2 regions of the Rhodococcus huquni genome follow, and region 1 is predicted to be linked to the other one. Evidence: riboswitches for the same ligand, from Rfam matches in the RefSeq annotation. Region 1 holds a riboswitch; the other holds the start of a gene.

The links. A riboswitch is a leader RNA that binds a small molecule or an ion and turns the genes downstream of it on or off. The one in region 1 is predicted to bind cobalamin.
Region 2: linked by a shared signal. The riboswitch ahead of metE (5-methyltetrahydropteroyltriglutamate--homocysteine S-methyltransferase) and the one ahead of ACZI8R_RS04840 (FecCD family ABC transporter permease) in region 1 are both predicted to bind cobalamin.

Annotation. Positions count from the first base shown of each region.
Region 1 is NZ_JBUYWE010000002.1:269,361-275,116, reverse strand. Features, by position in the region: gene ACZI8R_RS04845 (ABC transporter ATP-binding protein) at 1-685, opposite strand, end outside; gene ACZI8R_RS04840 (FecCD family ABC transporter permease) at 685-1,722, opposite strand; cobalamin riboswitch at 1,853-2,073, opposite strand; gene ACZI8R_RS04835 (VOC family protein) at 2,188-2,955, shown strand; gene ACZI8R_RS04830 (bifunctional nitrate reductase/sulfite reductase flavoprotein subunit alpha) at 3,123-5,756, shown strand, end outside.
Region 2 is NZ_JBUYWE010000005.1:286,328-292,083, forward strand. Features, by position in the region: gene metE (5-methyltetrahydropteroyltriglutamate--homocysteine S-methyltransferase) at 1-2,035, opposite strand, end outside; cobalamin riboswitch at 2,165-2,359, opposite strand; gene ACZI8R_RS12540 (3-deoxy-7-phosphoheptulonate synthase) at 2,699-3,772, shown strand; gene ACZI8R_RS12545 (alpha-ketoglutarate-dependent dioxygenase AlkB) at 3,784-4,407, opposite strand; gene thpD (ectoine hydroxylase) at 4,465-5,391, opposite strand; gene ACZI8R_RS12555 (LysE family translocator) at 5,537-5,756, shown strand, end outside.

The DNA.
Region 1 (5,756 bases):
GCAGTACTTCGGGAGTGATCACGTCGTGGGGAGTGCCTGAGCAGACGAGACGTCCGGCGCCGAGCACGAAGATGCGATCGCAATACTGTGCTGCGAGATTCAGATCGTGCAGCGCGGCGATGGCGGTGACACCGAGCGTGCGGGCTGCGGTGAGCACGGCGTATTGGTGGTGGACGTCGAGATGGTTCGTGGGCTCGTCGAGTACGAGGACGTTCGGTTCCTGTGCGAACGCGCGGGCGATGAGGACGCGTTGGCGTTCTCCACCCGACAGTGACGAGAACGTCCGTTCCGTCAGGTCGTCGGCACCCGCCATGGCGGTTGCTTCGGCGCAGACGCGTCGATCGTTCGCCCGGTCTCGCGTGAAGGTTCCACCGTGCGGCAGGCGGCCGGTGGCGACTATTTCGGCAGCGGTGAAATCGAAGTGAAGCGGAGCTTCCTGGGTCAGTGCAGCCACTTGACGGGCATTGTCCCGCATACTGATTGCTCGGTTGTCGCTGCCGTCGACCGAGACTGTTCCCGAGGACGGGGACAGCGCCCGGTACAGGCACCGCAGCAGAGTCGACTTGCCACTGCCGTTGGGTCCGACGATTCCGATGAAATCACCCGAAGGGACGGTCAAGGTGACGTCCTGCACGATCGCTCGGCCGCCGATCGAGACCTCGACGTCGTGGTAGTCGACGCGCATCAGTTTGCTCCCATCAGTGCGCCGCGACGCCGCATGAGTGCGATGAACACCGGAACGCCGACGGCGGCGGTGATCGCGCCGAGCGGAAGTTCTTGTGGCGGAACAACGGTTCGAGCCAGCAGGTCCGCGGTGACGAGGAAGACTGCGCCGAGGATCGGAGTCACGACGATCAACCGCGTGTGGTCCGCGCCAACGAGGATTCGGGCAACGTGAGGCACGACCAAGCCGACGAAACCCACGGCGCCGCAGATCGAGACGAAGCAGCCCGTCATCGCGGCCGCGACGACGAAAAGCATGATTCGAAACTTCGATGCGTCGAGGCCGAGGGCGGCGCTGACTTCGTCTCCCATCGACAGTGCATTGAGGTGTCGGGCGGACCAGGCGATCGCGGCGAGGCCGACCGTGGTCACTATCGCGGCCAGTGGCACCAGCTCCCACCTCGCCGCCGAAAGGCTCCCGAGCAGCCAGAACATCACACTGCGAGCGCCGTCGCCGTGCGGGGCGAGGAAGACCAGCACCGTCGTGATCGCCGAGAACCCGTACCCCAGCACAGTGCCGGTGAGTACGAGTCGCAAGGGGACGAGGCCGGCGGCCGAGCGTGCCATGAGGTAGACGAGCAGGGTTGCTGCGAGGGCACCGACGAAGGCAGCGGTGGACAAGGCGTAGATACCGAGCACGCCGAACGTGCCGAACAGGACCACCGACGTGGCACCCACGGATGCGCCGGACGAGATTCCGAGGACGTACGGGTCGGCCAACGCGTTCCGCACCATGGCTTGAACTACCAGCCCGACAGCACTCAGACCGGCACCCACGAGGATGGCCAGCAGGACGCGGGGCAGCCGCGTATCGACGATGATGCGGTAGTTCGGAACGTCGGCCGCAGCGATGTCGCCGCCCGTGATCTCCGCCCAGACGATGTGACAGACGTCCGTCCACGCTATGTGCGCCGTTCCGAGCATCAGGGCGAACAGTGAAACCACGAACAGTGCGGCGAGGGACGCGACCGTCAGTGCGGCCACTGAGGTTCTGCGCATTCGTCGGCTCTTCCTGATGTGATCGAGTACTGCCTGACCACATCCGGGCACCCGCGAGCGAAGACACACGAACGACACCGTCCGCATCTCTCGTCAACTGTGTCCCACGAAGTCGACAAGCGACCACGCCGGTGGCGCGGCCGCGGTGGCAGGTCTTCGGACTCGTCGACACGCCTCCCGAGAACTCGGGCAGGCACCTACTGGTGGTCGCTTCCCGAGTCGAGCGGACTCAGTGCTGATGACCACGGTCGTTTCCACATACCGCTGCGGGGCAGTTCCGGATTCGAACCGGATTCCCTCTTACGATCCGACGGCCGAAAGCCGACGGAAACCAACGCGTCGAGGACTGTAACACCGGATCCGTGTCGTACCCCCGGCCTACCGTCGTAGGCGGATCGGTTGAGATCGGCGCCGACCGGGCACGCCCCACTATGCAGCACACCGACAAGCACGGGAGCAGTAGCGATGAGTGAAGTCACCACCAATCAACCGCTCGGCACACCGACATGGCTCGATCTAGGCATTCCTGATCTGGACAAGGCCATCTCCTTCTACGGCGCCCTCTTCGGCTGGGAGTTCGACGTCGGCACTGAGGAGACGGGTCGATACACGATGTGTCGGCTGCGCGGAAAAGACGTGGCCGCGCTCATGCCCAATCCGGATCCCGATGCCAAGGACTTCTGGTGGAACGTCTACCTCGCCACCGACGACGTCGACGCCAGCTTGGCTCGTGTCCGGGAGGCAGGCGGGAACGTGCTGGTCGACGCCATGGATGTGATGAACTTCGGTCGCATGGCGATCATCGTCGATCCTTCCGGGGGCCAGTTCGGTTTGTGGCAAGGGAAGGACCACGTGGGCTGCGCATTGGTCAACGAGCCCGGTGCGTTGCTCCGCAACGACCTCGTGACCCCGAACCCCGGCCCCGCCCGGGAGTTCTACTCCACCGTGTTCGACTTCACGCTGGACGGAAACGACGACCTGGGTGACGTGGACTTCACTTTCCTGCGTAGGCCGGACGGCCACGAGATCGGTGGAATCATGGGCGTTCCGGATGCCCCTCCGTCTTCGTGGGGCACCTTGTTCCAGGTCGAGGACGCCGACCGTGCCGTTGCCGTAGCCCGCGAGCAGGGCGGTCAGGCGGAGGACGCCGCCGACATGCCCTACGGACGTACCGCTGAGATTCGCGATCCGTTCGGTGCGCCGTTCACGGTCGGGGCCCCGCTCGGGTCCTGACACGCAACGCGTGACCAGCCCTCACCGCAACGACGCGAGTTCGGTGCTCGAGACGTCATCGAACCCTCACCTGGGTTAATCCCGACGAAACACGCGCGCCTGCAGCATTGATACAGGCCGCGCGCCGCCTCTGGGTGGCGCATGCCGGGCAGGTGAGGAGCGCGTCGATGCAGCAGAAAGCCGGTACGTCCACGGTGAAGACTGCCTGCTCGTACTGCGGTGTCGGCTGCGGGATGGTCCTCGAGGTGGAGACCGACCCGGAGACCGGTCGGCGCAAGGTCCTCAAGGCTGCCGGTGACAAGACGCACCCGACCAACTTCGGGCGTTTGTGCACCAAGGGGGCCACCAGTGCGGAGATGCTGGCGGCCGATGGGCGAATGGAGTCCGGCTACGTTCGAGAGCGGCGAGGGGAACAACCTCTCGCAGTGCCGGCCCGGCAGGCGATTCGGGATACCGCGCACCGATTGAAGGGCATTCTCGACGAGCATGGCCCGGACGCACTCTCCTTCTACGTGTCCGGTCAGATGTCCATCGAGGCGCAGTACCTGATCAACAAACTGGCGAAGGGGTTCGTCGGAACCAACCAGATCGAGTCCAATTCGCGCTTGTGCATGGCCAGTGCCGGCACCGGCTACAAGCAGTCCCTCGGCGCGGACGGCCCGCCCGGGTCCTACCAGGATTTCGACAAGGCAGACGTCTTCTTCGTCATCGGCGCCAACATGGCCGACTGCCACCCGATCCTGTTTCTTCGGCTCCTCGACCGGGTGAAGGTGGGGGCGAAGCTGATCGTCGTCGATCCGCGCCGCAACGCGACCGCCGACAAGGCCGATCTGTTCATGCAGATCAACCCGGGAACCGATCTGGCCCTGCTCAACGGACTGTTGCACGAGTTGGTGAAGAACGGCCACACCGATCCGGATTTCATTGCAGAGTTCACCGAGGGGTGGGACGTCATGCCCACGTTCCTCGAGGACTACTCCCCCGACCGAGTCGCCGAGATCACGGGAATCGCAGCGGATGACATCCGCTCGGCGGCGCGGTGGATCGGCGAAGCCGCGGAGTGGATGACGTGCTGGACGATGGGCCTCAACCAGAGCACCCACGGCACCTGGAACACCAATGCCATCTGCAACCTCCACCTCGCGACCGGCGCCATCTGCCGCCCAGGGAGCGGACCCTTCTCGCTGACCGGGCAGCCGAACGCGATGGGTGGTCGAGAGATGGGCTATATGGGCCCCGGCCTGCCCGGGCAGCGGTCGGTGCTGGTGGACGAGGACCGTGCCTTCGTCGAGGATGTGTGGAACCTCCCGTCCGGGACGCTCCGGACCGAGGTGGGCAGCGGCACGATCGACATGTTCGAGCAGATGGTGGCCAAGGAGATCAAGGCCTGCTGGATCATCTGCACCAATCCCGTTGCCACGGTGGCCAACCGGCGCACCGTCATCGAAGGGCTCGAAGCGGCAGAGTTGGTGATCACTCAGGACGTCTTCGTCGACACCGAGACCAACGGGTACGCCGACATCATGCTGCCGGGCGCACTGTGGGCCGAGTCCGAGTCGGTGATGATCAATTCGGAGCGCAATCTCACGCTGCTGCAGCAGGCGGTGGATCCGGTGGGAGAGGCGATGCCCGACTGGCAGATCATCGCCGCAGTCGCGTGCGAGATGGGATACGCGAAGGCCTTCACCTACGCCTCGTCGGAGGAGGTGTTCGAGGAGATCACGCGTGCATCGAATCCCAAGACCGGCTACGACCTTCGTGGGGTCAGCTATGCGAGGCTGCGAAAGACCCCGGTGCAGTGGCCGAGCCCGCCGGGCAAGGACGACGACCGCAACCCCATCCGCTACCTCAACGACGGGGTGAGTCAGAACCTGCTGCCCGGCACCGATGGGCCGCCTCCACGGTTGGCGTTTGCCACGCCTTCGCGTAAGGCCGCGTTCTTCCCCCGCCCGCACATGCCGCCCGCCGAGATGCCGGACGACGACTACCCCATGATCCTCAATACCGGTCGGCTGCAGCATCAGTGGCACACGATGACCAAGACCGGCAAGGTTGCCAAGCTGAACAGGCTCGACTCCGGCCCCTTCGTCGAGATCAACCCCGATGATGCAGATCGGCTCGGCGTGGCCGAAGGTGATCGGGTGGAGGTGGCTTCCCGCCGCGGTCGTGCGGTTCTCCCGGCTGTCGTGACCGATCGGGTGCGCGCCGGAGACTGCTTTGCGCCGTTCCACTGGAACGACAGCTTCGGCGAGTACCTCAGCATCAACGCGGTGACCAACGACGCCGTCGATCCCGCGTCGCTGCAACCCGAGTTCAAGGTGTGCGCAGTGATGCTGACGAAAGTCGGCCCTGCAAGGAGTGATTCGGGGGCGAGTCGCGAGAGCGCGCCGCCTGTCGGTACGCCGGTGGCGGAGATGAGTCGGATACTGGGGTTGGACAGTTCCTCGTCGCCGACGTTCGACGACCACGAGCGGACGTACCTCACCGGATTGCTGTCGGGGTTGCAGTCCACGGAAGTTCAGGGCGTGCCGGTCCTGCCGCGCACGGCACCGATCTCCGGTGCCAAGCGGGTGTGGCTCGACGGGCTCATGGCGGGCCTCTTCTCCCGTTCGGCGATACCCGACGGTGAGCCGGATTCTCCGGAGCCGCAGGGAGATGTGCAACCACCTGTGGTGGTCCTGTGGGCGTCGCAGACCGGCACAGCGGAGGACTTCGCGGGTGAGTGCGTACAGAAGCTGGGAGGTGGGGGCCGCGCCGCGAAGATCATCGACATGGACGAGTGCGACGTCACGACGTTGGTG
Region 2 (5,756 bases), on a different contig from region 1:
CGGCATTGAGATCGTCGAGCACCTCCATGTGCGAACGGGCGGCCTCGATCGATGTCACGTCCGCGTCCAGCTTGGCGATGGCGTCGATGACCTCGCCGAACTCCGAGTAGCACAGGTGCGTGTGGATCTGCGTCTCGTCGGCCACGCCGGACGTTGCGAGGCGGAACGATCCCACCGACCAGTCCAGGTACGCGGGTTGGTGCGCCGCACGTAGTGGGAGCAGTTCGCGCAGTGCGGGTTCGTCCACCTGGACGATCTTGACGCCCGCTTCCTGAAGATCCACCGTTTCCTCGCGGATGGCGAGAGCGACCTGATCGGCGGAGTCCGCCAGCGGTTGATCGTCACGCACGAAGGACCACGCCAGAATGGTCACCGGCCCGGTGAGCATTCCCTTGACAGGACGATCGGTGAGGCTCTGCGCGTACGTGATCCACGAGGTGGTCATGGCGCTCGGTCGGCGCACATCGCCGTAGAGGATCGGCGGACGGACACAGCGGCTTCCGTACGACTGGACCCAGCCGTTCGCCGTTGCGAAGAACCCGTCCAACTGCTCGGCGAAGTACTGAACCATGTCGTTGCGCTCTGGCTCGCCGTGTACCAGGACGTCGATGTCCAGCTTCTCCTGCAATGCAACGACGTCGGCGATCTCCGCGCGCATCCGCGACAAGTACTCGGCCTGGTCGATCTCGCCCTTGCGCAGGGCGGCGCGCGCCACCCTGATCTTGGTCGTCTGCGGGTAGGACCCGATCGTCGTGGTCGGGAGAAGGGGCAGGTTCAACGCGGCCTGAGCTTCACGTCGCTGGGCAGCCGGACTGCGACCCGCATCGGATTCGACGATGTCTGCCAGACGGCTCCGCAGGTCGGCGTCGTGCAGACGCGGATCGCTGTTTCGTGTCGAGGCGGCAGCCCGCGCCAGCGCGAACTCGTCCTCGACGCTCTCCCGGCCCTTCGTGAGCGCGGTGCCGAGGGCAACCACCTCGCGTACCTTCTCAGTGCCGAACGCCAACCACGAGCGCAGCGCCTTGTCGATTCCCGTCTCGGCATCGAGCGTGTACGGGACGTGGAGCAAGGAGCACGACGTCGATACCGCGAGCGTGCCCGTGGACCCGAGAAGAGTGCCGACGGTGGAAAGTGCCTTCTCCAGGTCCGTACGCCAGACGTTGCGCCCGTCGACCACCCCGGCGACGATGTGCTTGCGAGTCAGCTCCGGCACGGACCCCAGTGAGTCGGCGCCTGTCACGAGATCGACTGCCAATCCTTCGATTCCGGTGGCGGCGAGAGCGGGAAGAGCATCGCCGAGACCACCGAAGTAGGACGCCACGAGGATTGCGGGGCGTTGTTCGAGTCCCGAAAGCGAGTCGTATACCCGCTTGGCGATTGCGATCTCCTCGGCCGTGCGGTCCGCGACGAGTGCAGGTTCGTCGATCTGCACCCATTGAGCGCCGTTCTCGGCGAGGAGCGCGAGCAGTTCGGCGTACAGCGGCAGAAGTTCGTCGATGCGGTCGAGTAGCGGCGCATCGGCCCCGACGGACTTCGAGAGAAGTAGGAACGTCACGGGGCCGACGATCACCGGGCGAGCCGGAATATCCAGCGCACGTGCCTCTTCGAGCTCGGCGAGCACCTTGGACGGATCCAGCGAGAACGTGGTGGTCGGCGAAATTTCCGGAACGAGGTAGTGGTAGTTGGTGTCGAACCACTTGGTCATCTCGAGGGGTGCGACGGTGTCGTTGCCGCGTGCAGCGGCGAAATACCGGTCGAGCGCAGTCTCGATACCGGCAACCCGCTCGGGCAGCGCGCCGAGCATGGCGGCGGTATCGAGCACGTGGTCGTAGTACGAGAACGTGTTGATCGGTATCGAATCGAGGCCGGCGTCGCGCAGCTCGGTCCAGTTACGAGCGCGGAGGTCGGCAGCCACCGACTCGAGGGCGGCTGCGTCGACCTTGCCCGCCCAGTAGCCCTCGACGGCCTTCTTGAGTTCACGGTTCGGACCGATGCGAGGGGAGCCCAGCACGGTCGCGGTGAATGAAAGTGTCACGAAATTCTCCAGTTGCGTAGCGGTATGGGACACCACCGGCAAGCGGGTACACCTCTCGAGCCCTGGGTTCTTGCAGTAAGCGCGGAGGTCTACACGCCCAATCCACGAGGCAGTGAACCGTCGGGCACGGCGTGCCCGACACAGTCGGCAGGTCTTCGGACTCACAGGCAGCCGATGTGACGACATCGGACCTAATGGCCGTCGCTTCCCAGGCTGATGCCCAGTGCGTGGTGACGGCGGTCGTTCCTGCTCACCGCTGCGGGACAGTTCCGGAATTTCACCGGATTCCCTCTCACGCGCGTCACCGTTTGCGGGCGACTACGCGCTTCGACGCCGAGTGTGGTCTTCGGGGCTCCTCACGACCGCACCGGGCGAACCAGCTGCAGGCCCCAGCATACGGCCTTCGGCCCCGTGCGCGGTCTGCGAGTGTCTGGACTCGCTAGCCACTCACAGGCGGCGAAGCCGCCCCATTGGCGCCGAACCGGACAAGTGGTTAGTCTGGTCGGCATGCAGCGCGCATATTTCTGGTTTAGCAGGCCGGCCCCGGGTGGGTCGGTCGGTGTAACCACGCGCTGACCTCCCACCCCACGAGCCGGATCGCAGACCGGCTCGTCGGAGCTCTTCGAATTCTTCGAGGGTCGGTCGGAACAGGAAACCGACACCATGTCCCTCACTCTCGACAACTCACTCGACAGTCAGCGAACTGTCTCGCTCAGTCCGCTCGTGCCGCCATCCGTCGTGCGGGAAGAACTGCGCCCGGACGACGTCGCGTCCGCAACGGTCCGAACGGGTCGCGCGAACACCGTCGACATCCTGAACGGCGAAGACGACCGTCTGCTGGTCGTGGTCGGCCCGTGCTCGGTGCACGATCCGGCAGCCGCCATGGACTACGCGCGCCTTCTCGCTTCGAAGGCGGAGGAACTTCGCGACGACCTGCACATCGTCATGCGGGTGTACTTCGAGAAGCCGCGCACCACGTTGGGGTGGAAGGGCCTGCTCAACGACCCTCACCTCGACGGGACCTTCGACATCGACAGCGGTCTGCGGATCGGACGCAAACTGCTACTCGACATCTCGGGTCTCGGACTTCCGGTCGGCTGTGAGTTCCTCGATCCGATTCTGCCGCAGTACATTGCGGACCTCGTGTCGTACGGCGCCATCGGGGCGCGCACCGCGGCGAGTCAGGTACACCGCCAGTTGTGCAGTGCGCTGTCGATGCCGGTGGGAATCAAGAACTCGACCGAGGGTGATGTACAGGTCGCCGTCGACGGATCGCGGGCTGCCGCGGCCAGTCACGTGTTCCCCGGAACCGATCTCGACGGCCATGCTGCACTGGTGAAGACAGCCGGCAACCCCGACTGCCATGTCATTCTGCGCGGCGGCACGCAGGGACCGAACTACGACGCCGAGACGGTCGCGGACACGACTGCGCGGCTGCGTAAGGCGAACCTGCCCGAGCGGATGGTGGTGGACGCCAGCCACGGAAACAGCTCCAAGAACCACGAAAAGCAGGTGGACGTGGTGACGGACCTCGCCGAACGAATCGAGAACGGCGAGAAGGGCGTTGTGGGAGTCATGCTCGAAAGCTTCCTCGAAGCGGGACGCCAAGACCTCACGCTGGGGCGTTCGAACGAACTCGAGTACGGCAAGTCGATCACCGATGCCTGCCTCGATTGGGACACCACTGCTACGCAGTTGGAGCGGCTCGCGGCCGCAGTGGCGAAGAGGCGCGGATAATTCGACGGAGCCTACCGAACGCCTCTGGTGCGGAATTGGACGCTGATTCGCGGACCTGTCGGCCGACTGCTCTTGGGTATGCAGTGCTCCCACGTTCGTTGGCAGGATCCACCCATGACCAGTAGATCGCCGTGTCCGACAGTGAACTTGACGGAACTACCGCCGCCGCGTGGCCGGAGCATGAGCGGCCGCGCGGCGCCGAGCGACACGATGGCGACCATCGTGTCTTCGGCGCGGCTTCGCCCGGTGTCGTCACCGTGCCACGCGACGCTGTCGGATCCGTCTCGGTAGAAGCACAGCCCCGCCGTGGCGAACCGTTCTCCCAATTCGACTGCGTAATGATTGGACAGCGCGTCGCGGCAGTCGTTCAGAAACGAATCCGGCAACGGCTCACCTTCTCGATAGAACCGCACCAACCTCGGAACGTCGACGACGCGGTCGTACATCTTTCGACGTTCCGCCCGCCAAGGAGTTCCGGTGACGAGTCGGTCGAACAACTGCTCGGAGCCGGTGAGCCATCCGGGCAGCGTGTCGACCCACGCCCCATGACTCAGCGAGATTCGACGTGTCGAGCCGCACAGTGCGCCTACCTGCGCGCCCAACGCGGCGTCGTCGAACAACGATGACTGGAGCATGCCAAGAGCATACCCCAGTCATCGAACAGGTGTTCTAAAACCTGACGGTGGTGCAGGTCAGCGGACCGTGGTGAAGTCCCTGCTGCCGAGATAGCTTGGCCGGGGGTTCTTGGCGGAGAAAGGCTCCACCGGCGTGTTCTCGATGCTGTTGAAGACGATGAACAGGTTCGACCGAGCGAACGGCGTGATGTTGCCGTTCGACCCGTGCATGCAGTTGGAGTCGAAGATCGTCGCCGAACCGGCGTGACCGGTCATGACGTCGATCCCGTACTCGTTGGCCAGGCGCCCCAGCATCCGCTCGTCCGGGGAACCGGTGGGCGGTGCGGTGCTGACGAGCGATTCCTTGTAGTAATCGTCCGGCGTCCGTCCCGCGCACGAGACGAAGTCCTTGTGCGAGCCGGGCATGATCATGAGCCCACCGTTGTAGCCGTAGTTCTCGGTCAAGGCGATCGAGATGCTCATTGCGCGGGGGGTCGGCATCCCGTCCTCCGCGTGCCACGTCTCGAAGTCCGAGTGCCAGTAGAAGGGCCCGCCGCTGAAACCCGGCTTGAAGTTGAGCCGGGATTGATGCACGTAGACGTCGGATCCCAATATCTGCCTGGCGATTCCGACTACCTCGGGGCGTCGAACGACCTCTTCGACGACCGAACTGAGTAGGTGAACGTCGAAGACGGAGCGGACTTCGCCGTCCCCGTTCTCGCCGTCCCCGTTCTCGCGGACCACGCGACCGTCGCCGCGCAGCGTCTCGTCCTCCGCCAGTCGTGTCATTTCGTCCTTGAGGTCGAAGACGTCCCGGGTAGGCACGAGGGCTTCCGCCGAATGGAAGCCACGGGAGTTGTAATCTGCGATTTCACGCGGGCTCAGTGGGCCCTTCGTGGGTTGATCTCGGTTCGGTTCGAACCAGGTGACCGGGTCGTGTCGATCGGTCACTGTGCACTCGTTGCGGTCACGTGTGGGGTAGTGGTCGGCGACAGCCGTACGCATATTTTGATCTCACCCTTTCAGGTCAGCAATATCGGTACACGTCCGACGTTCTCACTGGTCGTCGGCGAATGCAAGCCCGTACGCAGGCCAGAAATCCCGGACTGGACCGAGACGAGTGCGCCGCTGCGATGCCACTCTGATGCCCATGATCAGTGCTACTGCCGTCCTCGGTGTCGCCGCCATCGAGTTGGGTCTGGTGCTCACTCCGGGGCCCAACATGGTCTATCTGGTGTCGAGAAGTGTGACCCAGGGGCGGGCTGCTGGATTGGTGTCTCTCGCCGGTGTGGCAGTGGGCTTTCTCTGTTATCTGATTGCCGCAACTCTCGGCATCTCGAGCATCTTCGTGGCCGTTCCGCAGGCGTACA